3 regions of the Blautia sp. TM10-2 genome follow, and region 3 is predicted to be linked to each of the others. Evidence: predicted binding sites of a transcription regulator. Region 3 holds the regulator's gene; each other region holds the start of a gene.

Region 1 (10,632 bases), on a different contig from region 3:
ATGCCAGGCATTACATAGCAGCCTTTTGCATCTATTACCTGCGCATCTTTTACGCGGATTCCTTTTTCAACCCGTGTAATAACGCCGTTTTCGATCAGAACATCACTGATTTCGTCTTTTTGGGTGGCCGGGTCGATGACCTGTCCATTTTTGATTAAGATACTCATCTTACGTTCTCTGATCCTTTCTTTTCTTCTGGCCGTCGTCCGACCATTTATTCCTTTTTATAATACACGAAATCTTTCCTGAAATAAAGAGTTTTTTCTTGACTTTTTTGATTTGCAAGATTATAATGGTCTCAATCGAGAAGATGTTGAGATGTAATACGTGGTCACTAGCTATTAGAGATTATATTAGCATTCACCTTCAATATAATCTGTAATAGCTAGTGAATTTTTTTATCAAAAGTTCACTCGCTTATGGGGGAACATATGCATTCCCACATCATGCTTATTTTTTAATTTTATGGAGGTAACTCACAATGAACAAGGGAACAGTGAAATGGTTTAACGCAGAGAAGGGCTATGGCTTCATCACAGGCGAAGACGGAAACGATGTATTCGTACATTTCTCCGCTATCCAGGGTGAAGGATTCAAAACTCTTGACGAAGGTCAGGCGGTTACTTACGATCTTACCGAGGGTGCTCGCGGAATGCAGGCTTCCAACGTTGTTAAATGCTAATTAACCATAAGCGAAAGGCCGGGGGATGTATGTCCTCCGGTTTTTTAATTTACGCGGGCAACGAGCCAAAGTCCATGCCTGCACGAGACCTTGGCGACTGCCGCGATAACTTGAGAAACTCGCGGAGCGTGTTTCTCATAGTTTTTTCTATAGCAAGACCCGAAAATAATGCAAAAAAGGCAGTGCTGCAGAGCGCGAATTGCAAGGAACAGATTTGAAGGCGTACTGGGGTACGACGAAAATCTGTGACGCAGTAATTCACGCTCTGCGGTGCTGAATTTTTTGCATTATTTTCGGGGATTGCTATAAATCTCTATAACAAAAGCGCTTATCACTCCGGGATTTTCCCGTCTGTGGTAAGCGCTTTTACTTTCTTTAACAATTCTGCTTATTCCGCTGTACTTTCGCTGATGGAATCTGCTGTGCTGTCACTTGCCGTATCTGCTGTGCTGTCCGAAGATGTATCGGAAGCATCAGAGCTGTCGCTGGTGTCATCTGCACTGCTGTCGCTGGATGTGTTGGTCTCGCTCAGATAATTCTGAATATCCGTCACGTTCATCGTTGTGGTTTCTGTCGTGCGGTTCGCCTTTTTCTCTGCTACCGAGTTCTGGTAAACAGCAACGGAGAACCAGCCGATCAGGGTAGCCAGCACAACGACGAAAGCGGTAACTTCCAGTCTCGTGATCCATCTTTCACGTCTCATGATTTTCTCACGGTTCGCTTTTTCCTTTTTATAGCGGTCAACTTTTTCCTGACTCATGGTTCTACTTCTCCTTTGATTTCTAAAAAGTGCTCGGCGGCACTTTCAAACATGTTGAAAATTATACTACATTTTCAACAAAAAGGGAAGAGAAAAGTTATAATGCAATGATAATTCCGCCGTCATTTGCATACATACTGCTGACGCCCTGGGTATCGAGTACGAAGACATCCTGTACCGCAAGGCGCTCCAGAAGGGCTTCTTTTACCATCTCGGCGCGCTCCGGGCAGTTGCAATGAGAGATGGCAAGCGTTTTGTTTTCTACATGCTGTGCGTCATTTACAATGGCATCGACCATTTTCATCAGTGCTTTGTTGATGCCGCGCGCCTGATCGAGCTGAACGATATCGCCCTCCGGTGTGGCGCCCATGACCGGTTTGATTTTAAGGGCGGATGCAACGAGTGCTTTCGCCTTGGAAAGACGGCCGTTTTTCCGCAGAGTTTCGAGATTTTCCAGCACGAAATAGGTGTTCTGTGTGCTGATATAGAGTTCTACTGTCTCTACGACGCGCTCAAAGCTCATGCCGGCTTCCTCGCACTCCACGATTTTTTTCACGATCAGGGTCTCTCCTATCGATGCGCTTCTGGAATTGAATACGTGAATCTTCAGATCCTCGTTCTCCTCCTGCGCCAGGTTTGCACCGAGCACTGCGCTGTTATAGGAACCGCTGAGCTGTGCGGAAAGTGTGACCGCGTAGCACCGTTCTGCTCCGTTCAGAAAAGATTTCCGGAAATAATCCGGCGACGGGCAGGCGGATTTCGGGCACTCCGGACATTCCGCTACTCTCTTTAAAAAATATTTCTGGTCGAATGTCTCGTCATCCAGAATGGATTCTCCGCCGACTTCCAGGGTCAGCGGTGCAATTTCAATATTTCCTCTTTTTTTCATATCTGCTGTCAGTTCACAGCAGCTGTCTGCAACAATGTGAAAACTCATATATTTTGTCCCTCCAAACTTGATTCCGCTTTTTCTCACTGCGGATGTTTCGTATTTCCAATCACCGCTCTTTTTCAAACCTTCCTGAACTAGGGACGAATTCGACACAGTGAATTTTTTGATATTTTGTCATGTAGTTTTGATAACTACATTTTATCATAACACACTTAGTGCTCCATTGCAAAAAGTTTTTTCCCAATAAAAGTTTTTCCGTTAAAAGTTTTTTCCTTTTCTTGTCGCACTCCCCTTTTTGCGGTATACTACGGTCATACGGCTTTTTTGTTTATGGATATTTTTCCATTGCTTATTTTCAGGAGGTGGTACGTATGGAATGGACTTTTTCGGATTCGGTCCGGCTTTCCCTGCTTTCGTTTTCGGAAGCTTCCAAAGCCTGCGCGGCGCTGCCCGGATTTTCTCTTTTCCGGCGCAGTCTGCAGCCGGAGCGCATCGAATACTGCCGCGCAGAGCTGCTGCCTGACTGCCTGGTCGGATCGCTTGCCGTCCCGGACAAGACGCATCCGCTTCACCTTGCATTCTCGCTTGCGTTTTATCTCGACCGGGGGCAGCTTATTCTGGCAGCCGACGAACAGACACTTCCGGCTTTGCAGAGCCTCCTCTTCCCGGAAGAACCGCTCGATACTTCCGATGTCTTCCACCTGTTTTTCTCGTTTCTGGAATCGCTGATCCAGGAGGATATGCTCTATCTGCAGAATTTTGAGAAGCGCCTCGCGACAATCGAGGAGTCTCTTCTCGACACTCTGCCAAAAGAGCTGCAGCGGACCCTGATCACGATTCGTCGGGAGCTGCTCGTGTTCCATGCCTATTACCAGCAGCTTCTCGACATGTGCGAAATACTCTCCGAGGACGAAAATCACTTTCTTCCCCCGGAATGCGCCCGTCAGTTTTCGCGCCTTGGAAACCGCGTGGACCGTTTGTACGACCACACCCAGATGCTGCGGGAGTACGCCCTGCAGATCCGCGAGATGCAGCAGGCGCAGATCGACCTGCGTCAGAACGATACGATGCGGATTCTGACGGTCGTCTCGACGATCTTTTTCCCGCTTTCCCTGATCGCCGGCTGGTACGGCATGAATTTTACGCATATGCCTGAGCTTTCTGCCCCGTATGCGTACTTCATCCTGATCGGCGTCTGTATTCTCATTGTTGCTGTTGAAATTTGGTATTTTAAAAAGAAAGGCTGGTTTTAACTACGGATGATTATCCTGCAGATTACACAGTTAAAGAATTTTATGAACACTCTGCTCCGTCTCGAGACATTTGACCGCTTTCCCGTCTCCGAGGCGTCGATCACAACGTTTACGACGTTCTCCATCGACGGCAGTCTTCACACGGACTTTTTCGATCCCGATGACGCGCAGCTCTTAAAAGAAAAAGGGCGGACGCGGCTTCTCTGGAAAGATGTGAAATCGTTCTGCTATTCCGTCATCAAAGGAAAACGGACACCCCTGCAGTTCAAATTTGTGTTTCAGCTTCCGCAGGCGGCGTGCGAAAAAATGATCGCGGACCATGCGCTGCCGCTGGAAATAGAGAACGTGTTTGGATGCTTTCTGAATTTTCAGTATAAGGACGGAAAACTCTTACTTACCACCGGAACTTCCCTCAAAATCTTTACGATGGACAAGTCGCTCGACCGCGTCTTCGATGAGGAAGTCCGCCAGTTTCTGCTGAAAAATGAAATTGCATTTGAAGAACAGATATAAAGACAAAATACTTATTTAGAAAGGTTCTCTTTTTATGAATCAGATTATTATGTGGATCATGGCAGTCGGCGCGGTACTCGGCGGTGTCGACCGGATCGCTGGCAATCGCTTCGGACTTGGAAAACGGTTTGAGGAGGGCTTTACGCTGCTTGGACCGACGGCACTTTCCATGTCGGGCATCATCTGCCTCACCCCGCTGCTCTCCCGCTTTCTCCGTTTCGCCCTCGTTCCCATCTGGAACTTTTTGGGGCTGGATGCGGGACTTCTCGCCGGCATTCTCGCCATTGACATGGGCGGCTACCAGCTCGCCGGAGAGCTTTCGGCATCGCAGGAGATGGTGCGCTACGCAGGACTTGTGATTGCGGCGACGCTTGGCTGTACCATCACCTTTACGATTCCGGTCGGCATGGGAATGCTGAAAAGCGGCGACCGCCTCTTTTTCTCCCGCGGCATGCTGATCGGCACGGGCACGCTTCCCGTCACGATGATCGTCGGCGGACTGCTCTCAGAACTCTCTTTTCTGCAGATCGTACTTCAGTCGCTCCCGGTGCTCCTCTTCTGCTTTCTGCTGATGTTCGGCATCTGGCGTTTTCCGGAGCAGACCGTGCGCGCGTTCACGGTATTTGCAGATGTGATCCGGCTTCTGACGACGATCGGCCTCATCGCGGGCGCGTTCTGCTATATGACCGGCTTTTCGCTGCTCCCGGACCTTGCGCCGCTGGAGGACGCGATGGCGGTCGTCTCGTCCATCGGCATTGTACTGCTCGGCAGCCTTCCGACGGCGGAGCTTTTACAGCGGGTGCTCAAAAAGCCGCTCTCTTTTATTGGAAGAAAAACCGGCATGAACGACAGCAGTGCCGCCGGCCTTCTGATGGGCATTGTCAGCCCTGTTCCGGCGATCACAATGATGGAAAAAATGGACGAGCGCGGAAAGATTGTAAACGCAGCTTTCCTCGTCTCCGCCGCATCGACCATCGCCGCACATATGGGATTTACGTTCGGCACCGATCCTGATTTTGTCGTGCCGCTTCTCGTTGCAAAGCTCGCTGGAGGCATCGCCGCCGTCTGTGCCGCGCTGTTTTTCACGAAGAAATCTGCTTAATTGTTTGAGAGCATACATAGCAACGCAATAAGACCTGCGCCGTTTGAAAGCGCAGGTCTTATTGCATTTCTTACTTATTTTCTATTTCTTATTTCACCATATCCTCTTTGATAATTCCATGCTCTTTTAAGAGATCTCCAACTACATTTCCATCTACCAGTTTCAGCAGAGGTTTTTTCAGCAGGTTGAGCGGTCCAGGAAGCTCGATTTCCAGCGGAGATTTTCCATCCATCAGTTTCACGGAGCTGTCCAGCAGATCGCGGATATCGTAAACGCTGCCCCATACTTCCGGCACGCCGCGGTCTACGCCGAGGAGTCCGTAAACAGCTTCCATTGCGGTACGAACGGAATACTCTGTCGTGAAGATGGTATCTCTTGGTGTCTCAGCGAACTGTCCGAGGAATGCGAAGTTGACGCAGCCATCCGGGATGACATCCGGGCGGTCGCCCTTTCTTCGTGGCATAAAGAATGCGGTGATATACGGCATCATGGTCGGTACGCAGACAGCGCTGTTCTCTGCCAGCTCCGGAATCTGGTCAACCGGCACGCCGAGGTGGTACAGCCACTCTTCGGTGATCTCTTTACCAGTGCACTCTTTCATCGGTTTCTTCACATAGTCGCCAGGTACGTCGGTGAACAGGCTGTAAACCCATACGCATACCTTATCTTTATCCTGCTCTTTGAACTGTCCCTGACGGTTGATGGTCCAGCTTAAAAGCCACTTGGAATCCTGGCAGCTTACGATACCGCCGGTAACAACCTTTCCGGTTCTCGGATCACGTTTGCAGATATTGGTGATATACGGAATGATCTTATTGTCGAGAGTGGTAATTGTTGCGGATTCCCAGTTTGTCTTTGCAATATCGGAGCAGAATTTCTCCGGATGTCCAAAGGACGGATCCTGTTTTGCAATGTTTTTCCACAGGCTCCAGCAGCCGCTCGTGCGGACCTCTGCATCACCGTTCGGTGCATGGTTCTGATCGCCGTAGATCGTGCCTTCGGTGCAGCTTCCGTTGGTAACGAAGACGAGGTCATTCTCGGTGAGAACGATGCCTTTCTCGACGCCGTTTACCTTGCACTCAATGGCTTTTGCTACTTTCTTTCCATCGTTGATTTCAAAGATAACGTTGGTTACTTCGGTATTGAACTGGAAGTCTACGCCGGCATCCTCGAGGTATTTCTTCATCGGAAGAATCAGGGATTCATACTGGTTGTACTTCGTGAATTTCAGTGCGGAGAAGTCCGGCAGTCCGCCGATGTGGTGAATGAACCGCTGGAAGTACAGCTTCATCTCCAGTGCACTATGCCAGTTTTCAAATGCGAACATCGTTCTCCAGTACAGCCAGAAGGTGGAATTGAAGACTTCATCATCGAAAACATCCTCGATCGTCTTGTCGTACAGATCCTCGTCTCTTGTCATGAAGAGTTTCATGATCTCCATGCAGCCTTTCTGGCTCAGGTTGAACTTTCCGTCGGTATGGGCATCCTCGCCGCGGTTTTTCGTTGCACGGCACAGGGAGTAGTTCGGGTCTTTTTTGTTCAGCCAGTAATACTCATCAAGAACGGATACACCAGGTGTCTCAATTGACGGGATGCTGTGGAACAGATCCCACAGGCACTCGAAGTGGTTTTCCATCTCACGGCCGCCTCTCATGATGTAGCCGCGGGTCGGATCGTAGATACCGTCGCAGGCACCGCCGGCGATGTCCATGGCTTCCAGAATGTGGATGTGATCGCCTTTCATCTGGCCGTCTCTTACAAGGAAGCACGCTGCTGCGAGGGCCGCGAGGCCGCTTCCTACGAGGTATGCGCTCTTCTCATCGACGCCTTCCGGTTTTTCCGGTCTTGCGAAGGCTTCGTAGTTTCCGTTGGTGTAATAAATGCCTTTGCTGTTTTTCTTATCTTTTCCGCGCTCGGTGTTGCGGTAATCATTCTTTGGTTCTGATGTTACAGTGGTTGTCTCCGCTGCTTTTTTTGCTTCACTCTTGTTTTTTGCCCGCAGCACTGCTGCTCCAGCTCCGATGACTGCTGCTGATGCGATTCCGAATTTTAATCCTTTTTTTGACATAGACGTTCATCCTTTCTTTTCTAAATACGACTGCCGGAATGTTTTTTCGAATTTCCGGTTCGTATAGGTTATGCTGCTTTCTTTGTTTTACAAGTTTCTATTTGTGTTGCCATTGTCTGTTGACAATTTGAATCTTACTTCATTTTTCCCCGCTTTTCCATTTACAAAACAGGGCGGATGATTAAATTTTTATCATCCGCCCTGTTTTGTAAAGTGTAACTATATTTTATTTCTTTTTTCAAAATTTCGGATGGAATTGACGACATTTCCTTCCATCGTGCGGTGCATTTTTTCCGCAATCATATGGTAATCCACTTTCATTCCGTCTTTGATCCAGTCGAGCATGACACCGGTAAAGCTATACTTATAGAAATCTGCGATAAAACTCTGATCCGCCTCGGAGATGCCGGTTCCCTTTGCTTTTTCCTGCACGACACCGTACAGCAGATCGTGCGTCAGATGAAAGAGATATGTTTCGATCTGCTCCCGGCTTACAGAGTGATAGACATTCATAATAAATGGTTTATTCTCGAGCACTGCCTCAAAAATCTGCTGCAGGCCTTCCTGCCATGTCTCATACGTTTTCTTCCCCTGCAGCGCCTGCGTCGCATCCTCCAGGCACGACCATTCGACAAGATCGTAGATATCCTTAAAATGATAATAAAACGCCATCCGGCTGATGCCGCAGTCTGTCGTCAGATCGTTGATCGTAATTTTGTCCAGCGGCTTTTTCAAAAGCAGCTTTTTTAATGACGCTTCCAGCGCCGCCTTTGTCGCATTTGTCATGTATTTCCTCCATTTTTCTTTTATGTACCCTCGGAATCTTTCTGTTCGAAACGCTTCTATGCTTTTTCATTGTAGCATATCCATTCTCCAGAAACAACTGCGCAGCCCTTTTGATCAGACTTTACAAAAAGTTTAGAAAGTACCGTAATACCAGTAAATTCAATACTTTCCGTCGTTCTGTTAGCACTCTTTTTTCTCGAGTGCTAATTTCCCCTTGACTTTTCCCTGTGCCAGTATTACTATAACTATCAGAGCAGTAAAAAAGCTGCAGACATCTAAAAAAGCATGATATTCCCGCTTTGCTGGATCAAAATATTTTTATAAGAAAAGGAGTGTGTTTCTCATGAGTGCGAAACATGGAAATCTTTCAATCAACAGCGACAATATTTTCCCGATTATCAAAAAATGGATGTATTCCGACCACGATATCTTCGTCCGCGAGCTCGTTTCCAACGGCTGCGATGCCATCACCAAACTGAAAAAACTCGACGGCATGGGCGAATATACTCTGCCGGATGACTACAAAGCAGCCATTCAGGTGATTGTAAACCCGGATGAGAAAACCTTAAAATTCATCGATAACGGTATCGGTATGACCGCAGACGAAGTCGAAGAATATATTACCCAGATCGCCTTCTCCGGCGCTACCGAATTTCTGGAGAAATACAAAGACAAAACGAATTCAGATCAGATGATCGGCCACTTCGGTCTTGGTTTCTACTCTGCTTTCATGGTAGCAGATGAAGTTCACATCGATTCTCTTTCCTATAAAGAAGGATCCACCCCGGTACACTGGACCTGTGACGGAAGCACCGAGTACGATATGTCCGAGGGCAGCAAGACAACTGTTGGTACCGAAATCACTCTGTTCCTGAACGAGGACTGCCTGGAATTCGCAAACGAATACCGTGTCCGCGAAGTTCTGGAAAAATACTGCTCCTTCATGCCGGTTGAAATTTTCCTGTCCAAAGCAAATGCGCCGCAGGAATACGAGACCATCGATGAAAGCGAATTAAAAGATGACGACGTTGTCGTAGAGCACATCCACGAGGACGCAAAATACGAAGAGAAAGAAAAAGAAGACGGAACGAAAGAGCAGGTTGAAGTTTCCCCGGCCAAAGAGAAAGTAAAAATCAACAAACGCCCGGTTTCCATCAGTGATATCCACCCGCTGTGGACCAAACATCCAAACGAGTGCAGCGATGAGGATTATAAAGAATTCTACCGCAAAGTCTTCAACGACTACCGCGAGCCGCTGTTCTGGATCCACCTGAACATGGACTATCCGTTCAACCTCAAAGGTATCCTCTACTTCCCGCGTATCAACACCGAGTACGATTCCATCGAGGGAACCATCAAGCTGTACAACAACCAGGTATTTATTGCCGACAACATCAAAGAAGTCATTCCGGAATACCTGATGCTCTTAAAAGGCGTCATCGACTGCCCGGATCTGCCGCTGAACGTATCCCGAAGCGCACTGCAGAACGACGGATTTGTCAAGAAGATCTCCGAGTACATCTCCAAGAAATTCGCTGACAAGCTCTCCGGCATGTGCAAAACCGACCGTGAGAATTACGAGAAATACTGGGATGATATCAACCCATTCATCAAATACGGATGCATCAAGGACGAGAAATTCTCCAAGAAGATGATGGACTATATTCTGTTCAAGAACATCGACGGAAAATATCTGACTCTTGAGGACTGCATCAACGAGAATAAGAAAGAAGAAGCTCCTGCAGAGAACATCGAAGAGAAGGCTGAAACTACGGAGAATACCGAAAATACGGAAAACGCTGACGAGAAGAAAGAGCCGGAAAAAACGACTGTTTACTACGTCACCGACGAAGTTCAGCAGAGCCAGTACATCAACATGTTCCGCAGTCAGGGCATGGATGCTGTCATCCTGAAACACAACATCGACTCCGCTTTCATCACCCATGCAGAGCGTTACAACGAGCATGTAACTTTCCAGCGCATCGATGCAGATCTGACCAACGATATGAAAGACGAGTCCGGTGAGGATCTGACCGACGCTACAAATACTCTGACCGATCTCTTCCGCAAAGTCCTCGACAAGAAAGATCTGACCGTCAAAGTTGAGAACCTGAAAGACGAAAATGTATCCTCCATGGTAACGCTTTCCGAGGAGAGCCGCCGGATGCAGGATATGATGAAGATGTACGGCATGACCGGCATGGATCCGTCCATGTTCGGCGGACAGGAAACCCTGATCCTGAATGCAAAACATCCGCTCGTTCAGTACATTCTGAAGAATGGCGAGAACGGCAACACATCCCTGTTCTGCGAGCAGCTGTATGATCTGGCAATGATCAGCCACAAACCGCTCTCTCCGGACGAGATGACAAAATTCGTAAGCAGAAGTAATCAGATTATGATGCTCCTCGCAAAATAATAAAGCACAGGCACAGCAAAACGCACCTCTTATAAAACACGCCGGATTTCTGGAATTTACCAGATGTCCGGCGTGTTTTTTCCTGCTTTTTTACTTTACGATTTCTGATCCAGATGATAGAATAATTCTATTCGCCCTATTAAAAAATAAGGAAAAT
Region 2 (10,632 bases), on a different contig from region 3:
ACCTGCGTTTGTTACGATGTGGAACAGAGGAGCCTCAAGTGCTTTCTGTACGATTCTTGCACCGATCTTCTCGTCGCCGTCCAAGCTGTCAATCAGCTCTGCAAGCTGTGTTGTTACATGGATGTATGCAGAACCGCCGCCTGCGATGATACCCTCTTCTACGGCTGCTCTCGTTGCATTTAAAGCATCCTCCATACGGAGTTTTTCTTCTTTCATCTCGGTCTCGGTTGCTGCACCTACACGGATAACAGCTACGCCGCCTGCCATTTTTGCCAGTCTCTCCTGCAGTTTCTCTTTATCGAACTCAGAAGTGGTCTCCTCGATCTGGGATCTGATCTGGCCGATTCTTGCTGCGATGGCATCTTTTGCGCCGGCACCGTCAACGATAACGGTGTTCTCTTTCTGAACTTTAACAGATTTTGCACGTCCGAGCATTTCCAGAGTAGCGTCTTTTAATTCCAGACCAACTTCCTCGGAGATCACCTGGCCGCCGGTCAGGATTGCGATATCCTCGAGCATTGCTTTTCTTCTGTCGCCGTATCCCGGTGCTTTGACAGCTACTACGTTGAAGGTTCCGCGCAGTTTGTTGATCACGAGTGTCTGGAGAGCCTCGCCCTCTACATCCTCAGCGATGATCAGCAGTCTTGCGCCGCTCTGTACGATCTGCTCCAGCAGCGGAAGAACTTCCTGAATGTTGGACAGTTTCTTATCGGTAATCAGGATATATGGATTGTCGAGAACGGCTTCCATTTTCTCCATATCGGTGCACATGTAAGCGGAGATATATCCACGGTCGAACTGCATACCTTCTACCAGCTCCAGCTCGTTCTGCATGGTCTTAGACTCCTCGATGGTGATAACGCCGTCTTTGGAAACTTTTTCCATAGCATCAGCTACCATCTGGCCTACTTCTTCGCTTCCGGAAGAAACAGCTGCAACTTTTGCAATCTGCTCTTTGCCTGCTACCGGCTGGCTCATCTCTGCAAGGATCTGAACAGCTTTATCGGTTGCTTTCTTCATTCCCTTACGAAGAACGATCGGGTTCGCACCTGCTGCCAGGTTTTTCATTCCTTCGTTTACCATAGCCTGTGCCAGAACGGTTGCGGTTGTGGTACCATCACCTGCTACGTCGTTGGTCTTTGCAGCAACTTCTTTGATGAGCTGTGCGCCCATGTTTTCAAAGCCGTCTGCCAGCTCGATCTCTTTTGCAATCGTAACACCATCGTTTGTGATGAGCGGAGCGCCGTACTGTTTGTCCAGAACAACGTTTCTTCCTTTCGGTCCAAGGGTTACACGTACGGTATCTGCAAGCTGGTTTACACCATTCTGAAGAGCGTTTCTTGCCTCTGCTCCATATTTAATCTCTTTTGCCATGATTGTCATGCCTCCTGATTTTTACTTGATTATTCTTTATTTTACAACTGCCAGAATGTCATCCTGTTTTACGATGATGTACTCTTCGTCTTCCAGTTTGACGTTGGTTCCTGCATATTTGGAATAGATTACCTGATCTCCGACTGCAACTTCCATTTTTACTTCTTTGCCGTCTTCTACTTTTCCAGGTCCTACTGCGATAACCTCAGCCTGCTGCGGTTTCTCCTGTGCCTGTCCCGGAAGTACGATACCGGATTTTGTGGTTTCCTCTGCTTTTAACTCTTTTAATACAACTCTGTCACCTAAAGGTACTAACTTCATTTATGTTTCCTCCTTCAAGATTTCATTCAGTTTTATTTATTAGCACTCAGTTCATTCGAGTGCTACTTGATGGTTCTTACTATAGTGTTTTCCACCTCATTTCGCAAATGCATGAATTTTGTAATTCTCTTTTTTTTTCTCGTGATAGCTCTTAATTTCTCTTATTTTCTCGTTTTTTCTTATTTTGGCAACTTTTTCATATTTTATACTCTCTTTAGAATCTAATTATAGTTTATTCCTAAAAACGGGAATGATACCATTTTTTTCCGCTCCCCGAATGCTTTTTTGCACAAAAAGAAACGGCGCCATTCTTAAACGGCTCCGATTCTTTTCTACATTCCACTTTTTTATTTTTTCGCCTCGTCCGGATGGGCATCGCCCTTTCCTTTCAGGTTCTTTCTTGCTTTGATCTCGTCGAGTTCATCAAAGATATAATCATTTAATACCTTGATATACGTTCCCTTCATACCGCTGGAACGGGACTCGATGACGCCTGCGCTCTCGAATTTGCGGAGGGCATTTACGATGACGGATCTTGTGATGCCGACGCGGTCTGCAATTTTGCTTGCAACCAGAATGCCCTCATCCCCGTTCAGTTCATCAAAGATATGGATGATGGCTTCCAGTTCGGAGAAGGACAACGTGTTGAATGCGGATTTAACCACCTGAACCTTGCGGTTTTCCTCCACATTTTCCTCGTTGACGGAACGCATCATTTCCAGTCCGACAACGGTTGTGCCGTACTCACTGACGATGATATCGTCGATATCGTACTGCGGGGTGCAGCGGTACATAAATACGGTACCAAGGCGTTCTCCGGCGATCTCGATCGGGCAGATAATTGCGGTGTAGCGCTCTACACCAGGCCGCTCAAAGCCGAGGGTCTGTAAATTGACGTTCTCTTTTGTGGAGAGTACGCCGAGGAGACGCTCGTTTAATGCGGCATCGACATAACCGCCCACCTTATCCTCGATCAGCTCCGTAATTTCTTCCACGCCCGGGCAAAGGCTGATGCCCAGCACTTTTCCTTTTTTACTGATCACCAGGATATTGGAACTTAACGTTTCCATCAGGACTTCACAGATATCGTTGAACACGACCTTCGTGGAGTGATTGTTATGAAGCAGTTTGTTGATTTTTCTGGTTTTATCCAGCAGTTGTACGCTCATGTTCTTCTCCTTTCTTTATTTTCTGCATTTTTTTGGCGTATCCGCCGAAAAAAATGCACACTGATGCCTTTTTCAGACAACCCTTAAAACTAAGCTCATTCTATCATGTAGTTTTCCGGAAATCAATATATTTTTCAGAAAACTATAAATTTTATAAAAATTCATGCTAAATTTTTTCGGATCTTCCTGTTTTTCCGCCTCGATAAGCAAAAAAAACGGCCTGCACCAGTTTTTCACCAGTACAGACCGCTTTGTCATTCTCAGTCTTCGTCTTTCTTTTCGCGTGCTTCTACATAGCCGCACTGCTCGTCCGCGCAGACCAGCTTATTGCCTTTTTCCAGCATATAGCCGCCGCACTGCGGGCATTTCTTGGCAGACGGTTTCTGCCAGGACATGAAATCGCATTCCGGATTGTTTTCGCATCCATAATATTTCCGTCCTTTTTTCGTCTTGCGCAGGATCACTTCTTTTCCGCACTTCGGACACGGAACACCGATCTTTTCCAGATACGGCTTCGTGTTCTTGCAGTCCGGGAATCCCGGGCAGGCGAGGAATTTTCCGTGCGGGCCGTATTTGACCACCATGTTGCGGCCGCAGTTCTCGCAGATGACATCCGTCACCTCATCCTCTACCTTAACTTCTTCGAGGTTCTTTTCTGCCTCTGTGACCGCCTCATAGAGATCCGGCCAGAAGTTCTCGACTACTGTCTTCCACGGAACACTTCCATCTCCAACCCTGTCGAGCAGAGCTTCCATCGTTGCCGTAAAGTTGACATCCACGATGCTCGGGAATGCCTCTTTCATCATGTTGTTGACCACCTCGCCGAGCTCTGTCATGTAAAGGTTCTTGTTCTCCTTTGCCACGTAACGGCGGTTGATGATCGTTGTGATGGTCGGCGCGTACGTACTTGGACGGCCGATGCCGAGTTCCTCGAGTGTTTTGACAAGGGAAGCCTCGGTGTAGTGTGCCGGCGGCTGTGTGAAGTGCTGCTGCGGATCCATCTTTTCCAGTGCCAGCTCCGTTCCTGCCTCCAGGCTCCGGACAGCGGCGTTTTTCTCTTTCTTTTCCTCATCCGGATCGGTGTAAACGGACATGAAACCATCAAATGCCAGACGGGAGGAAGCTGCTGTAAAGAGATACTCTCCTGCATTGATCCGTGCGGAAATTGTCTCATAGACGGCCGGCTGCATGCGGCTTGCCACAAAGCGTTTCCAGATCAGCTGATACAGGCGGAACAGATCTCTTGGCAGGGATTCTTTTACCATTACCGGTGTATTCGTCACATCGGTCGGACGGATGGCCTCGTGCGCATCCTGTGCCTTGCTGTTTTTATTCTCCGTCGTGTCCCCGCTTGCGGTATATTTTGTGCCGTACTGCTCCTGGATAAAGGAACGTGCTGCCGCATCGGCCTCCTCGCTGATTCGTGTAGAATCGGTACGCAGATAGGAAATCAGAGCGATCGTTCCCTTTCCTTTTACTTCCACGCCCTCGTAGAGCTGCTGCGCCAGACGCATCGTCTTCTGTGTGGAGAAATTCAGCACCTTCGATGCTTCCTGCTGCAGGGTACTCGTGGTGAACGGAAGCGGCGCTTTCTTGGAACGCTCTCCTTTTTTCACTTCGGATACGGTAAAGGTCTCATTTTCCAGTCCCTTTAAGATTTCATCGAGCTGCTCTTTCGTCTCGATCACCATCTTTTCACTGCCTTTGCCGTGGAATTTTGCAACGAGCGGTTTCTTCTCGCCTGGAATTTTCAGATCTGCTTCCAGTGTCCAGTATTCTTTCGGAATGAACGCATTGATCTCATCCTCGCGGTCGCCGATGATGCGCAGTGCAACGGACTGCACACGGCCGGCGGAAAGTCCGCGTTTGATTTTCTTCCATAACAATGGGCTGATTTCATAACCTACCATACGGTCGAGGCAGCGGCGCGCCTGCTGCTCGTCCACCAGGTTCATATCGATGTCGCGTGCCTGTTTGATCGACGCTTTGACTGCTGATTTTGTGATCTCGTTGAAGGTGATGCGGCGCATCTTGTTCTCATCGAGATTCAGCGCAATCGACAGATGCCAGGAAATTGCCTCTCCCTCGCGGTCAGGGTCAGTTGCGAGATAAACTTTATCTGCTTTTTTTGCGGCTTTTCGAAGAGATGCCAGAAGCTCTCCTTTTCCGCGGATGGTGATATATTTTGGTTCAAAGTCATGTTCTACATCAATTCCAAGCCGGCTTTTCGGCAGATCGCGCACATGGCCCATAGATGCTGCAACTTCGTAATTTGCCCCGAGATACTTTTTCACCGTCTTGACTTTTGCCGGTGATTCCACTATTACAAGATATTTTGCCACCTCTGATGCCTCCTGAATACATATTTTTATAACTGTCCAGATCTATATTGCGTTTTTCATATCGCATAGTTCTGCATCATTACAAATTCCAGAATAATTCCTAAATTAGTCGTAACTTCCACTGACTATACACCAAAAAGTTTTTTCTTGCAAGTGTTTTCCATTTTTAAAATGTACCATTTTTCGATGTTTCCCGACAAAATAACAGGATTTTTTCTATTTTTTAACGATTTTTCCTGATTTTTTTCTTTTCTTTTTCCTTTTTCAGACATGCACGCGGCGCAGAAGAGCCCCCTTTTTTCTTTTTCTTCTATTATAATTGTACACTGGGCGGAATATCACAAAACCTTTCTTTTCCTCGTCCCTTTTACGATAACGCCATGTACACGCCCGGCGGATTTTCCGCAATAACGCCGTCAATTTCGAGTGCCAGCAGAATGCCGGTCAGCTCCTGCAGCGGGATTCCGGTGCTGCCGGCAAGCTGTGCAAGATTCTGCGGTTCTGCCGCGAGTGTTTTCAGAACCATTTCCGCCTCTTTTCCATAGCGCGGACGCGGTGCGGCTCTTTTTGTCCCGGCCTTTTTCACGCCCAGCTCCTCGAGAATCGTTTCGGGTGAAATCGCAATTTCCGCTCCCTGCGCAATCAGGCGGTTGCAGCCGCGGCTTGTCGCATCCGTTGTCCGTCCGGGCAGGGCAAATACCGTTTTTCCCTGCTCCAGCGCGTAGTCCGCCGTAATGAGCGAGCCGCTCTTCTCTTTTGCCTCAATTACCAGAACGACATCTGCCAGCGCACTGATCACGCGGTTGCGGATCGGGAAATGCCACGGAAGCGGCTCTGCGCCCGGCGGAAATTCGCTTAAGACACCGCCTCCGTTTTCCAGCATCCGCCGCATCAGCGGGTAATTCTGTTTCGGATAGCAGATATCCACGCCGCAGCCAAGCACGGCAAACGTCTTTCCCTTTCCGCGCAGTGCCCCCTCGTGCGCCGCCGCGTCGATTCCGCACGCCAGTCCGCTGATCACCGCCACGCCGTTTGCCGCCAGCACCTGCGCGAAAAAGGCCGCCTGGCTCTTTCCGTACGCCGTACATATCCGCGCGCCCACAATCGCCGCTGTTTTCTGCTCATCCGCCGGCAGCGCGCCCCGCACAAAAAGGCGGGACGGCATGTCCGCGAACGGCATAAGCCGCTCCGGATAGCCCTCCTGCCCGCGGCCGACTGTAAAGATTTCCATCGCCATATGTCAGATCCTCCATATACTTTTGTCGGCGCTCCGAAAGCAGATCGCCTCGCTGATATGCGGCACGCCGATTTTGACCGCCCCGTCCAGATCCGCAATTGTCCGCGCGGTGCGGATAATTCCGTGGTAGGAACGCGCGCTGAGGCGCAGGCGGCGGAAGGCATCCTCTAAAAGCTCTTCCGCTGCCTTTTCCAGGATACAGTATTTCTCGATCTGGCCTGCTTTCAGTTCGCTATTGAAATGAATCGACTCCTGCCGGTAGCGCGCCGCCTGAATTTCCGCCGCTGCCGTCGCTTTTTCCCGCATCTTGGCCGAGGATTCGCACCGCTCCTCGCCGTGCAGATCCTCGTAGGAAAGTGCTTCCACCTGCACGCAGAGATCCATGCGGTCGAGGAACGGCTGGCTGACTCTCGAGAGATACCGGCTGATGTCGCCGGGTGCGCAGGTACAGCGCGATAAGTCGGGGTAAAAGCCGCAGGGGCAGGGGTTCATTGCCGCCACCATCAGAAATGACGCCGGAAACACATAGTTTCCGCTGACACGGGAAATCACAATCCGGTGCTCCTCGAGCGGCTGGCGCAGGATCTCAATGGTTGCGCGCGTCATCTCCGGGAGTTCATCAAGGAAGAGAACGCCGCGGTGTGCCAGCGTAATTTCGCCCGGGGACGGCTGTTTTCCGCCGCCTGCAAGAGCCTGCGGCGACATCGTGTGATGCGGAGCACGGAAGGGCCGCTCCCGGCGGACACCCTCTCCTTTGGCAAGCATTCCGGCGATGCTGTAGATCCGCGTTACTTCCATCTGCTCCTCCTCAGACATCGGAGGCATGATCGTCGGAATCCGCCTTGCGATCATGGATTTTCCGCTGCCCGGCGGCCCCAGCATCAGCAGATTGTGAAATCCGGCCGCAGCGATAAGCGCCGCCCGCCGCGCCGCCGTCTGGCCCTGCACTTCGGAAAAGTCCGGCTCTTTTCCGTCCTCCTTCTTTTGATTTTCTATAGACGGAAGCGACGGCATTTTCCCTTCACAGCAGTAGTTCAAAAGCTCCTGTAAATTCTGGATTCCAACGACGTGAAGCCCGCCGACCAGACCCCCTTCCGCGGCATTTCCGGCTGGAACAAGAAGCGTTGTGCATCCAAGCTCCCGCGCCTTCGCCGCTGCCGGAAATACACCGCTGATCTCCTGCACATGGCCGTCAAGGCCGAGTTCGCCGAGCACCATCGTTTTCCGGAGTGACCCGGGCGGAATCCGGCCGAGCGTCATCAGAACGCCCGCTGCAATCGGAAGATCGAAACGCGATCCTTCTTTTCGGACGTCCGCCGGGGATAAATTAATCGTAATTCGTTTCGGCGGCAGGGAAATTCCCATGTTTTTGAGGGCTGTCCGCACGCGGTCCTGCGCCTCCTTTACCTGGGCACTCACGTAGCCGACCATCGTAAACTGCGGCATGCCGTCACTGACATCCGCCTCCACCTGCACCGGAATCATCTCCATGCCCGAGACGGTGGCTGATAATACACTGCAATACAAAGAAAACCTCCTTTTCTTTCAGTAGCAGGTCGTATAGTTCCTATTTATTTTTCATTTTGGGAAAATGTCCGGCAAGAACACCGGGAAGATATTATCTTTGATTTTTGTTCGAAAAAGTAAGGATAAGGAAACCTTTTCTGCACCTGATTTCCTTACCCTTTATTATAGAAGCAGTCCGTTTGAAATGTCAAGCATTTACGAAGCGGCAAACCGTAACCGCAACTTTTCAATTGCATTCTTCTCGATCCGCGACACGTACGAACGGCTGATGCCGAGCCGGGCAGCGACCTGTTTCTGTGTGTATTCTGCTTTTCCGCCAAGGCCGTACCGGAGAAGAAGCACCTGTTTTTCCTGCTCTTTTAATTCCGAATCCAGATAACAGTACAGCCGCACCGCGTCCTCTTTCCGGTTGTACTGTTCCGCGATATCCTCCCCGCCGCCCTCCACGATGTCGAGCAGATGGATCTCATTTCCCTCCTTGTCGGTTCCGATCGGCTCGTAGAGGGAAATCTCCCGTGCCGTTTTCTTTTTGCTCCGAAGATACATCAGCAGCTCATTATCAATACAGCGGGCGGCGTATGCGGCCAGCCGGTTTCCTTTTTTCGGATCATATGTCATCACCGCCTTGATGAGGCCGATCGTTCCAATGGAAATCAGATCGTCGAGATCATCGGGCAGGCCCTGATACTTTTTCACAACGTGCGCGACCAGGCGCAGATTCCGCTCGACCAGAATGTCTCTGGCTTTTGTATCGCCCCTCTGATACGCATCCAGACAGCTTTTTTCTTCCTGTGCAGACAGTGGTTTTAAAAAGGGTTCCAAGAAAAGCGGCACCTCAAAGGGGATTTTTCTTTATTTTATGTTTGAATTGCAGGAAACGTGCCTGTCTGCTATACTGATAAGATCAGCCGGGTTTTCCGGCACTCGACATTATATTTTTAAGAGGAGGTTTCCTTTTATGACAGACCAGAAAAACGGACAGGAATATCTTTCTTTTGTGCTGGAAAAGCTGCAGGCGCGTCTTGCCGAGATCAGTCAGTCTCTGCTGGACGGACAGAAAGAAATTGAAAATATGCACGATTATTACTGGCAGAACTATACCGAGATGGACCAGTACGGATATGAGGATTACGACAATCAGCAGGCGCTGCTGCATCAGGTGAATGCGAATCAGGAGCAGCTTCTTCTGCGGAGCCGCTTCCGGAAAATGCTGGATTCTCCGTTCTTCGGGCGTGTGGATTTCTGCTATGACGGGGATGATGAGCCGGAAATTTTCTATATCGGCATCGGCAATTTTGCGGAGCGGCCGGGCGAGCTGCCGCTGATTTACGACTGGAGAAGCCCGGTCAGCGGTCTTTTCTACGATTTTGACCGCGGGCCGGCTTCCTATCTGGCGCCGGGCGGCGAGATGACAGGGGAAATCTGTTCCAAGTGGCAGTATAAGATCCGGGATGGAAAGATGATTTACGGATTTGAGAGTGATGTGAAAATTGATGATGATATTTTAAAGGCGGAGCTTGGCAGCAACGGCGAGGTACAGCTGAAGAATATTATCCGCACAATTCAGAAGGAACAGAATGCGATCATCCGCAATACGAAGGACCGGATTCTGGTAATTCAGGGAGCGGCGGGAAGCGGCAAGACATCGGTGGCGCTGCATCGGATTGCCTACCTTTTGTATCATGACAGACAGAATCTGAAGTCTTCGAATATTCTGATTTTATCGCCGAACGGGGTATTTTCGGATTATATTTCACATATTCTGCCGGAGCTCGGTGAGGAGAATATTCAGGAGATGAGTTTTGATCTCTTTGCTTACCGCAAATTACAGGACACGGCGGCGGACTGTGAGGATCGCTGTGATCAGATTGAGCGGGAGATGCGGGATCCAAAAGCCGCAGAACGGTTTGCTTTAAAACAGTCGCAGGCGTTTGTGGACCAGATGGAGGGATTTGCGCTGGAGCTTGAGGACGAGCTGATGAATTTCTCAGACGTTTCGTATAAGTCGTTTGTGAAGTCAGAATCGGAGATTATTACGCTGTTTTATGACAAGTTTGCGGATATTCCGCTGCTCTCGCGGATGGATGCGGTGGCGGAGACGTTTATTGACGAGATCGAGACGCTGCTGAACCGGGATCTGCCGGAGGAGGAGCGGATTCCGCTCATCGAAAAATTCCGGAAGATGTATGGGACGATGGATTTTTATGTTCTCTACAATCGTTTTCTGAAGAAAGAGGGATATCAGACGCTGCCGCGGCGGCCGTTGGAGAAGCGGAAACTGCGGTATGAGGATGTGTATCCGGTTCTGTATCTGAAGTACCGCCTGTCGCGGCAGGCGGAGCGGTCGAATATTAAGCATCTGGTGATTGATGAAATGCAGGATTATTCGCGGCTCCAGTATCTGATGATCCGGCGGATGTTTTCCTGTAAGATGACGATTCTCGGCGACCGGGCGCAGACGATGGCGGATCAGCAGCAGGATGTACTGCAGTTTTTACCGGGGATTTTCGGGAAGGATCTGCGGCGGATTGAGATGCGGAAGAGTTACCGGAATACGGTGGAAATTGCGTCGTATGCGGCAAATCTCATTGGCGTGACGGATCTGGAGCTGTTTGAACGGCACGGAATGCCGGTGTTGGAACGGGATGTCACGGATCTTGAG
Region 3 (10,632 bases):
TGTACGCGGTGGTGTTCCATACCGAGGGAACGTTTTGCTGCCTCGCGGACGGTTGCGAATGCTTCCGGGAGAATGGAATCCAGGGATTCGCCTCCGTTGTAGCGGTCTTTATATTCCTTTGTCTTGGCACGCAGCTCTTCATCGGTCAGCGCCTGCATGGTCGGGCGGAGAGCTTCGATTTTGTCTACAATTGGATAGATTCGTTTCAGCTCGCGCTCACTGTGCGTACCAAAAAGTTTTTCTGTGAATTTCATAGAATGTTTGCTCCTGCTTTCTCTATTAATTGCCATATTAACATATGGTACTATTCTACCACTTCTGGCACAAGATAACAATGAATTTTTCGTAAACATTTGGTGCCGTTCCCCGGTTTTCCGCTGTTTTTACGGCTTTTCCCGGACTTTCCGGCCCTTTCCGCGAAAAAGTCACCCTGTTTCACAGCTTTTCTAAGCTGGAAACAGGGTGACTGTTCATTCTTTATTTACTTTTCAGCACTCCGGCTCGATCAGACCGTAGGTGTTGTTCTTTCTCTTGTAAACGACGTTTACTTCGTCGGTCTCTGCATTGCGGAATACGAAGAAGGTGTGTCCAAGAAGTTCCATCTGTACGCAGGCATCTTCCGGATACATTGGTTTCATGCCGAATTTTTTCGTACGGATGATCTGGATGTCTTCGTCCTCCAGATAGTCATGCTCCAGATATTCTTTCTGGAAGTTTCCTGCTTCCTGCTGTTTGTCGGCAATTTTGTTTTTGTATTTGCGAAGCTGGCGTTCGATGACTTCCTCTACCAGATCGATGGATACGTACATATCGTTGCTTACCTGCTCGGAACGGATGATATTTCCTTTTACCGGAATGGTAACCTCAATTTTCTGTCTTTCTTTCTCTACGCTTAAGGTTACAATGACATTTGTGTCAGGCGTAAAATATTTCTCCAGTTTGCCAAGTTTTTCGTTGACCGCGGCTTTTAATCCCTCTGTCACGTCAATATTTTTTCCGCTGATGGTAATTTTCATTATGCCCAACCCCTTTGCTCTCAAATTTTACAGGTTCTTCACTTCCCCTGTAAGTAACTCTAATTATAGCAATAGTTGTCTCTATTTGCAATAGTATTTAGAAAATTCATGAATATTTTAGAGTTTTTTCTGTTACAGTTCACTTGTATCTTATTTTTGACAGATTTCATGCTCGCATGAAAATCTGTCAAGAATAAGATACAAAGGGAGCGCCTGGTTATGAGCAAAAAGGAGCTGCGCAGCAGCGGAGAGCGCTGAAAGCGCGGTTTTGCGAATGGCGCGGGTGAACGTCCGTTTCCGCTTACCGGCGGCATACTGCCAGCACGTCTTCAAACTTCATTTTGCCGCCGAACAGATCCAGTGCACTGCCAATTGTCACATCGACGTGGTTGTTTCCCAGTTTTTTGAGCAGCTCCAGGTCTTCAAAACTTCCCACGCCGCCGGCGTACGTCACCGGAAAATCTTTCATCTTCGCAAGCAGTTCCACCAGCTCCGTCTCAATGCCGGAAGCCTTTCCCTCGACATCCACGGCATGGATCAGGAACTCATCACAGTATTCTGACAGGTGATGCAGCAGTTCCTCTGTCACTTCTTCGTCCGTGAACTTCTGCCAGCGGTCCGTCACGATATAGTATTTTCCGTCCCGCTTCCGGCAGCTTAAATCCAGTGTCAGCCGCTGCTTTCCTACCGTCGTCACCAGCTTGTCCAGATTTTCATAGAACACATGGCCGTCGCGGAACACATACGAAGTCACAATCACATGGCTTGCCCCCGCTGTCAGAAACTCGCACGCATTCTCCGCATCAATGCCGCCTCCCACCTGCAGGCCGCCCGGGTACGTCGAGAGTGCCAGCAATGCCTGGCGCTTCGTCTCCTCGTAAAACTCGGTACCTTCCTTGTTCAGCAGAATCACATGGCCGCCCGTAATGCCCTGCTCTTCGTACAGCTGCGCATAGTACGACGCATCCTGCTCCGAGACAAAATTCTCGCTCGCCTGATTTCCCTGATCTTTCAGCGATCCCCCGACAATCTGTTTTACTTTTCCGTTATGAATATCAATACATGGTCGAAATCTCATTTTCCCCGTTTCCTTTCTTTTCTCTCCCCTTAAGTTTTCCACATTATATCAAAATCCGACCATTCTGTGTATAAATTCACCAAATTTTCATGGTTCTTTCATAGAAAAGAAAGAAGAACCTGCTTTTTCCACAGATTCTTCTTTCTTTTCCGGCTTGCCACCGTTCTTTATTTATCGATGTCCTCAAAGGCCTCTTTCACTTTATCCATAAAGCCTTTTTTCTTCTTCGGCTGCTCTGCAGTTTCGCCGTCGGCTGCTTTTTCTTCTGCTGCCGGGCGGTTTCCGCAGGCTTCGTCGAAGGCGCGGAGGGCCTCTTTTGCTTTCTCATTCAGTTTCGTCGGAGTCTGGACTACGAGTGTTACGTAGTGATCACCGCGCACATTGCTGTTGCGAAGGGACGGAACACCTTTTCCCTTCAGACGGATCTTCGTATCGGTCTGGGTTCCCGGTTTTACAGTGTAGAGAACGTCCCCGTCAACGGTGCTGATCTTCACATCACCGCCGAGTGCTGCCTGGGCAAACGTAATCGGTGCAGTGGAGAAGATGTTCATATCCTGTCTCTGGAAGATCGGATGACGGGTTACCTGAACCTCGACAAGCAAATCTCCTCTCGGTCCGCCGTTTACACCCGGCTCACCTTTTTCACGGATCCGGATGCTCTGTCCATCGTCGATTCCAGCCGGAATGTTGACCTGAATGCGTTTTCTGCTGGATGTATAGCCCGTGCCGTGGCATGCGGTACATTTATCGCGAATGATCTTTCCGGTTCCGTTACAATCCGGACAGGTCGTCACGTTTCTCACAGAACCGAACATGGTCTGCTGTGTGTACGTAATCTGACCAGTTCCGTTACATTTGGAGCATGTCTCCGGTGAAGTTCCTGGTTTTGCGCCGGTTCCGTGGCACGTTGTACAGGTATCCTTCAGGTTGATCTCGAGCTCTTTCTGGCATCCGAAAACAGCTTCCTCAAACGTAATGTGGACAACAGCGCGGAGGTTTGCTCCCTTCATCGGTCCATTGTTTGCTCTTCTTCTGCTTCCGCCGCCACCGAACAGGTCGCCGAAAATATCGCCGAAGATATCACCCATATCTCCGCCGCCAAAGTCGAAGCCGCCGAATCCGCCGGCTCCTGCGCCGCCACCGCCGTTTTCAAATGCAGCGTGGCCAAACTGATCGTACTGACGCCGTTTGTCCGGATCACTCAGCACGCCATAGGCTTCTGTCGCCTCTTTAAATTTTGCCTCGGCCTCTTTGTCGCCCGGGTTCATATCCGGATGATACTTTTTTGCCAGTTTACGGTATGCTTTTTTCAAGGTTGCATCGTCCGCTCCGCGGTCTACACCAAGCACCTCATAATAATCTCTTTTTTCTGCCATTTATGTTCACCTTTTTCATTTCTGTTTCGCAAAATACTGTTTCAGCATCTGTTTATGCTCAAACATATTTTACTATAACACATGTCAAAGGACAATGCCAGTACTTCCGCAAAAGCAAACGGCTGTCCTGTCCATCGACATAAATACAGGGGGCGGAATCGGATCCGTCCCCCGTAAATACCAGCCTCACAGGGCCCTTTCTGTATCTTATTTATTGTTTCAACTCACAGTCGGTATTTCACCGGGTCTGATTTGTTAAACCTCTTTGTAGTCAGCGTCTACGACATCGTCGTCATGGCCGCCTGCCGCTCCTGCATTTCCCATATCCGGGCCTGCACCTGCTGCTCCAGCACCAGCGCCTGCTGCGCCGCCCTGCTGCTCATACAGTTTTGCAAACAGTTTCTGAGCGCTTGTCATCAGTTTTTCCTGAGCTGCTTTCAGATCAGCTACCTGTGCATCGGTCATCTCTTCCGGATTGCATTTTGCAATGAGATCTTTCAGTGCGTTCAGGTCAGCTTCTACTGCTGTTTTGTCGTTTGCATCAAGCTTGTCGCCGACTTCCTCGATTGCTTTCTCGGTCTGGAATACCATGGAGTCTGCATCGTTTCTTGCGTCGATTGCTTCTTTTCGTTTCTTATCCTGAGCCTCGAACTCAGCAGCTTCTTTGACTGCTTTGTCGATCTCGCTGTCGGACATGTTAGAGCCTGCGGTGATGGTGATGTGCTGCTCTTTTCCTGTTCCCAGGTCTTTTGCAGATACATTTACGATACCGTTGGCATCGATATCAAAGGTAACCTCGATCTGCGGAACGCCTCTTCTTGCTGGCGGAATTCCATCCAGACGGAACTGGCCGAGGGATTTGTTGTCTTTCGCGAACTGACGCTCACCCTGTACAACGTTGATATCTACTGCAGTCTGGTTATCTGCTGCTGTGGAGAAGATCTGGCTCTTCTTGGTCGGGATTGTGGTGTTACGCTCGATCAGACGAGTTGCAATACCTCCCATGGTCTCGATGGACAGAGACAGTGGAGTTACATCCAGAAGAAGGATATCGCCTGCGCCGGCGTCTCCTGCAAGTTTACCACCCTGTACGGAAGCACCAAGTGCTACGCACTCATCCGGGTTCAGGCTCTTGCTCGGCTCATGTCCGGTCAGCTGTCTTACTTTATCCTGTACAGCCGGGATACGGGTAGATCCGCCTACCAGAAGGACTTTGGAAAGCTCGGATGCCTGAAGGCCTGCATCAGAAAGTGCTCTCTGTACCGGCTCTGCGGTTTTCTCTACCAGGTCGTGGGTCAGCTCATCGAATTTAGCCTTTGTCAGGTTCATATCAAGATGTTTCGGGCCATCTGCGGTTGCAGTGATGAACGGCAGGTTGATGTTGGTTGTAGTTGCGCTGGAAAGCTCTTTCTTTGCTTTCTCTGCTGCTTCTCTGATTCTCTGCAGAGCCATCTTGTCGTTGGAAAGATCTACACCTTCCTGTTTTTTGAACTCAGCGAGGATATAATCTGTTACTTTCTGGTCGAAGTCATCGCCGCCCAGACGGTTGTTTCCTGCTGTGGAAAGAACTTCGATAACACCGTCACCGATCTCGATGATGGAAACATCGAAAGTACCGCCGCCAAGGTCGTATACCATGATCTTCTGCTCTTTCTCGTTATCCAGTCCGTATGCCAGAGCTGCTGCGGTAGGCTCGTTGATGATACGTTTTACATCAAGACCTGCGATTTTACCGGCATCTTTGGTAGCCTGACGCTGTGCGTCGTTGAAGTAAGCCGGAACGGTGATAACTGCTTCTGTTACTTTCTCACCAAGGTAGTTCTCTGCATCACCTTTCAGTTTCTGAAGGATCATAGCGGAGATCTCCTGCGGAGAGTATTTCTTTCCTTCGATGTCTACTTTATAATCAGTACCCATCTCACGTTTGATGGAACGGATGGTTCTGTCTGCGTTTGTTACAGCCTGACGTTTTGCCGGCTCGCCGACCAGACGGTCACCTGTTTTTGTGAATGCTACGATAGATGGAGTTGTTCTTTCACCCTCTGCGTTTGCGATAACGGTTGGTTTTCCACCTTCCATAACGGCTACACAGCTGTTTGTTGTTCCTAAGTCAATACCAATAATTTTGCCCATTGTTGTTTCCTCCTCAATGAATTATGCTAAAAAATGGTTTAATTTCTATTTATTTATCTTCAAGGCTTAGTTAGCCACCTTGACCATACTGTGACGGACTACGGAACCTTTGTACATGTAGCCCTTCAGGAACTCTTCTACGACGATGTTCTCGCCGGCTTCCTCATCCTCCACATGCATCACTGCGTTGTGCAGGTTCGGATCGAATTCCTTTCCAACGGCCTCGATCACGGTTACACCGAGTTCATCGAGTGCTGTGGTAAACTGTTTGTATACTTTATTCATGCCGTCTGCGAACGGATCTTCCTCCGGGTTTTCCACCGTTGCAAGTCCGCGCTCGAAGCTGTCAACAACCGGAAGAATCTTCTCGATGATGTCTTTTGCTCCAATGGCATACATATTTGCTTTTTCTTTTTCGGTGCGTTTGCGGAAGTTATCGAACTCTGCCATCTGACGGGTCAGGCGGTCAGTCAGCTCTTCGATTTTCTCATCTTTTTTATCTTTTTTCTTTTTGAAGAACTTTCGTTCTTTGCCATCCTCAGCAGTTTCTTCTGCAGCTTCCGCTTCTTTTGCCTCTGCTGCTTTCTTTGCTTCTTCCTGCTCCGCAGCCGGTTCGGTTTCCGGCAGATCGGTCTCTGCTCCGGTTTCTTTTTCCATCTCGCGTGTAGGTTCTTCCATGGTTTCCTCTTTCTTTCTATTTTCTTCGCTCACTGATCATTCCACCTTTCTACTCACCTGTGTCCGGCTTTTTGAAGACGGCGTCCAGTTGAACTTTTAATGTTTTCAGGTTATCTACCACATTTTCGTAATCCATCCGCTTTGGTCCCACGATACCGATTGTTCCGCGCATACCGTTTCCCATATCGTATGTGGTGGTGACCACGCTGCAGTCCCGTAAGGGTTCCATCGAAGATTCATTTCCGATGTATACCTGAATACCGGTATTTTCCTCTCCGTCCTGCTCCTCGGCAGCTCCTTTGATCATATCGACCAGTTTCTGCCGTTCCTCGAATGTGGAGATCAGCTGGCTGGCTTTGCTGCTGTCGGAAAGCTCAGGGTACTTGAAAATGTTGGTTGCGCCGCTGGTGTACACCGGCACATCTTCTTCGCTGACTGCGATGGCTTCCGCTACGGTATCGACCACTTTGCTGATGATGCCGGAGTGGATGCCTGCCTGCTCTTTCATCTTCTTAATCATGCCAAGATTGATTTCTTCAATGGTCAGGCCATTGAGCTGTGTGTTCAGAAGCAGGTTCAGCTTTAATATCTGTTCATCGTTGATGGTCTCGTCGAGGTCGATCATCTGGTTTTTCACCAGGTTGCCTTCTACGACGATGACGGCCAGGAGCTGCTCTTCATTGACTTTTGAGAGCTGGATGAATTTCACTTTATTTCTGTGATATTCCGGTCCTGTAATCAACGTTGCATAGTTGGTAGATGAAGCGAGGACTTTGACAACCTGCTGCAGAACTTTTTCCATTCGGTCTGTTTTTTCAATGACCATGTTTTTGATGTCTGCAACTTCCTGTTCTTTTTCCCGCATCAGCTCATCTACATAGAGGCGGTAGCCTTTATCGGAAGGAATGCGTCCTGCGGAAGTGTGGGGCTGTAAGATGTAACCCATCTCTTCCAGATCGGACATTTCATTCCGGATTGTGGCGGAGCTTAAATTCAAATCCGTGTATTTGGAAATCGTTCTTGAGCCGACCGGCTCACCCGTTTCCAGATACGTCTGGATGATCGCTTTTAATATTTTTCTTTTTCTTTCATCCAATTCTGTATCCACTAAGATAAGCTCCTTCCTGTTGTATAGTCCTGTTAGCACTCGTTTCAGTGGAGTGCTAACATCTATGCTCTTAAGATAGCACTCTGCCTTTTGTTTGTCAACACCTTTTCCCGGTTTTTCTATGAAGAAATTGTGAAAAAAGTATAAACCGTTTTCTTTCTGAAAAGGAATCTGACTTTTCTTTTTTATTGCATTCTACTGTTTCAAAGGCGCTATAGCCGTATGGTAGGATTCTGCCATTTCGATACGACCATTTAGTAGCATTTTCTCAGAGGTGATGAATCATGAAATATCAGAGACTGGAGGATCTGCGCACGGACCACGATCTGACGATCCGCCAGGTTGCCGACTATCTCGGCTGCAACCGCGATGTGTATACCCGATATGAAAAAGGCGTCCGGCAGCTGCCGATCTCCATTGCCATCCGTCTGGCGGAGCTGTATCAGGTCAGTCTGGATTATCTGGTCGGCATCAGCGATGAGAAGCGGCCGTATGGATCCTGACTTTTCAGTGTCTCCGCCGCAGCAAAAGCAGGAGGACAGTTTTTCTTTTCCCTGTTCTCCTTGTTTTGCTTTTTCGTTTACAGATTCTGCAGATATTCCATCATCCGCGTTTCGCTGAGTTTCCATCCGTCCGGCTCCCCGCAGAGATACAGCGTAAAATGCCCGCACGGGACTCCGTTTTCCAGGTGGATGCCGGTATACAGTTCTACAATGAGGAGTTCTTCTGCTTTTTCTTCATATATATTAGTGATCTGATAGATACGCTCTCCCTTTTCGTCCACCGGCCATTCTTTCTTCAGCACATCCCTCAGACGGCTCTCCTGCCCCTGCGCTTCGCATTCTTCCTCCCGGCTGATCATTTTTTCAAACGCTTCCGGCGTCTCCATCCGTTCCACTATATTCTGGACAAAATCTTCTATTTCTATTCTTTCTGCTTTTCCCATTCGTTCCCCCATTTCTGCCGTACATATTTTTCTGTTTTCTGCACAGGCTGTCTTCCCCCGCCGTTTCTCTCTCCCGCCCCATTCTCCAATTTGCGACCATATGATCTGATTTAACTTTGTCCATCCAACCGTTTGGTAGTATGGGTTTGAATCTGAAAGGATGGTACAACGTATGAAATACCAGAGAATTGAAGATATGCGGATCGATCAGGATCTCACCATCAAAGAGATTTCTGCCCTGCTCGAATGCAACCGCGACGTCTATTCCCGCTACGAAAAAGGAATCCGCGACATCCCGATCGACTATGTGATCCGGCTTGCACGGTTCTATGACTGCTCGGTCGACTATCTGCTGAGTGTTTCCAGTAAAAAGAGAAAATTCGGCGATTAATTTTTTTATTGTTGTCTTTTTTATTTTTGTGTTTTTCGTTTTGATACGACCGTTTGGTCGTATTTTATATTATAATGGTATTCTTATTTTGCGTCAATTCTGAACAAGAAGGAATCAAAATCGGACGCAAAAAAGCGTGCCGGAAAGTTTTCTGTCGCTTTTCCGGCACGCTTTTTTTCATGCTCTTTTCTTCTTTTTTATTTCTCATTTTTTATTCTTCCATGTCATCCAGGCTCTTCTTCAGTGTGATCATTTTGTCACGCAGCTCGGCGGCCATTTCGAAGTTGAGTTCGGCGGCAGCGGCTTTCATCTGTTTCTGTACCTGGCCGATCAGTTTTTCCAGTTCTTCGCGGCTCATGGACTCCGGGTCTTTTTCCATCTTTTCTTCTGTCTTTGCCACTTCTTTCGAAATGCTGATGAGATCGCGGACGGCTTTTTTGATGGTGGTCGGAGTGATGCCGTGTTCTTTGTTGTAGGCTTCCTGCAGGGCACGGCGGCGCTTCGTCTCGTCGATCGCGAGGCGCATGGAATCGGTCATCACATCGGCGTACATGATAACATGGCCCTCGCTGTTTCGCGCGGCACGGCCGATGGTCTGGATCAGGGAGGTTTCGGAACGCAGGAAACCTTCTTTATCGGCATCCAGGATCGCCACGAGTGTGATTTCCGGGATGTCGAGACCCTCACGCAGAAGGTTGATGCCGACGAGCACATCGAAGACATCGAGACGCATATCACGGATGATCTCGGTCCGTTCCAGGGTGTCGATATCGGAGTGCAGGTAGCGCACGCGGATGCCGGCCTCTTTCATATAGTCGGTCAGATCCTCTGCCATACGCTTCGTCAGCGTCGTCACGAGAACTTTGTTGTGTTTTTCAGTTTCTTTCTTTACTTCCGAAATCAGATCGTCGATCTGTCCCTCCACCGGGCGCACCTCGACATCCGGGTCGAGAAGGCCGGTCGGGCGGATGATCTGTTCGGCGCGCAGCAGCTCGTGGTCTGCCTCGTAGTCGCCCGGCGTGGCAGATACGAAGAGGATCTGATCGATCCGGTCCTCGAACTCGCCGAAGTTCAACGGACGGTTGTCTTTTGCGGACGGCAGACGGAATCCATAGTCCACCAGCGTCGATTTCCGCGACTGGTCGCCGGCATACATGCTGCGGATCTGCGGAACAGTCTTATGCGACTCATCCACGATGATGAGGAAATCATCTCCGAAATAGTCCATCAGTGTGTAGGGCGGCTCGCCTGGCTTTAATCCGGAGAGGTAACGCGAATAGTTTTCGATGCCGGAACAGATGCCGGTTTCTTTGAGCATCTCAATATCGAAATTGGTCCGCTCCTCGATGCGCTGGGCCTCGATCAGTTTTCCCTCGTGCTTGAAGAACTTCACCTGCTCTTCCATATCCTTTTCAATCTCGCCTGTTGCTTTCAGGATCGTGTCCATCGGCACAACGTAGTGGGAGGCCGGAAAGATTGCGATATGGTTCAGTTCACATAAGATTTCACCCGTCAGCGTATCGATCTGCACCAGACGGTCAATCTCATCCCCGAAGAACTCGACGCGCACCGCCTTGTCCGTCTCTTCCGCCGGAAAAATCTCCAATACATCACCGCGCACGCGGAACGTACCGCGGTGGAAATCCATATCATTCCGGTCATACTGAATATCAATCAACTGCCGGATCACATCGTCCCGGTCCTTTTCCATTCCCGGGCGGAGCGAAATAATCATCTCCATGTAGTCCTTCGGGCTTCCGATTCCATAGATACACGAAACACTGGAAACCACAATGACATCGTTCCGCTCACTCAGTGCAGAAGTCGCGGAAAGCCGCAGCTTATCAATCTCATCGTTCCGCGCAGAGTCCTTCGCAATATACGTATCCGAAGACGGCACGTAAGC

What was found. The regulator HrcA, encoded in region 3, represses chaperone genes, less so after heat shock. The targets are predictions, from matches to a motif close to TGTTAGCACTCNNNNNNNNNGAGTGCTAACA.
Region 1: a site for HrcA is predicted at 8,235-8,265, ahead of htpG (molecular chaperone HtpG). Genes of this name have one in related genera too.
Region 2: a site for HrcA is predicted at 1,733-1,763, ahead of groES (co-chaperone GroES). Genes of this name have one in related genera too.

The regions. Positions count from the first base shown of each region.
Region 1 is NZ_QUJZ01000005.1:44,412-55,043, reverse strand. Features, by position in the region: gene DXD92_RS06110 (dihydroorotase) at 1-167, opposite strand, end outside; gene DXD92_RS06105 (cold-shock protein) at 482-682, shown strand; gene DXD92_RS06100 (hypothetical protein) at 1,071-1,442, opposite strand; gene DXD92_RS06095 (DegV family protein) at 1,540-2,379, opposite strand; gene DXD92_RS06090 (magnesium transporter CorA family protein) at 2,706-3,587, shown strand; gene DXD92_RS06085 (DUF5721 family protein) at 3,594-4,100, shown strand; gene DXD92_RS06080 (ethanolamine utilization protein EutH) at 4,135-5,202, shown strand; gene DXD92_RS06075 (oleate hydratase) at 5,291-7,270, opposite strand; gene DXD92_RS06070 (TetR-like C-terminal domain-containing protein) at 7,490-8,056, opposite strand; gene htpG (molecular chaperone HtpG) at 8,400-10,475, shown strand; gene DXD92_RS06060 (Na+/H+ antiporter NhaC family protein) at 10,507-10,632, shown strand, end outside.
Region 2 is NZ_QUJZ01000002.1:44,543-55,174, reverse strand. Features, by position in the region: gene groL (chaperonin GroEL) at 1-1,374, opposite strand, end outside; gene groES (co-chaperone GroES) at 1,411-1,695, opposite strand; gene codY (GTP-sensing pleiotropic transcriptional regulator CodY) at 2,043-2,864, opposite strand; gene topA (type I DNA topoisomerase) at 3,125-5,206, opposite strand; gene dprA (DNA-processing protein DprA) at 5,574-6,443, opposite strand; gene DXD92_RS02265 (YifB family Mg chelatase-like AAA ATPase) at 6,447-7,970, opposite strand; gene sigK (RNA polymerase sporulation sigma factor SigK) at 8,166-8,792, opposite strand; gene DXD92_RS02255 (HelD family protein) at 8,929-10,632, shown strand, end outside.
Region 3 is NZ_QUJZ01000019.1:71,346-81,977, forward strand. Features, by position in the region: gene secA (preprotein translocase subunit SecA) at 1-254, opposite strand, end outside; gene hpf (ribosome hibernation-promoting factor, HPF/YfiA family) at 489-1,016, opposite strand; gene hisA (phosphoribosylformimino-5-aminoimidazole carboxamide ribotide isomerase) at 1,318-2,094, opposite strand; gene dnaJ (molecular chaperone DnaJ) at 2,262-3,470, opposite strand; gene dnaK (molecular chaperone DnaK) at 3,726-5,603, opposite strand; gene grpE (nucleotide exchange factor GrpE) at 5,670-6,281, opposite strand; gene hrcA (heat-inducible transcriptional repressor HrcA) at 6,331-7,389, opposite strand; gene DXD92_RS17010 (helix-turn-helix domain-containing protein) at 7,674-7,892, shown strand; gene DXD92_RS17015 (hypothetical protein) at 7,970-8,335, opposite strand; gene DXD92_RS17020 (helix-turn-helix domain-containing protein) at 8,508-8,726, shown strand; gene uvrB (excinuclease ABC subunit UvrB) at 8,938-10,632, opposite strand, start outside.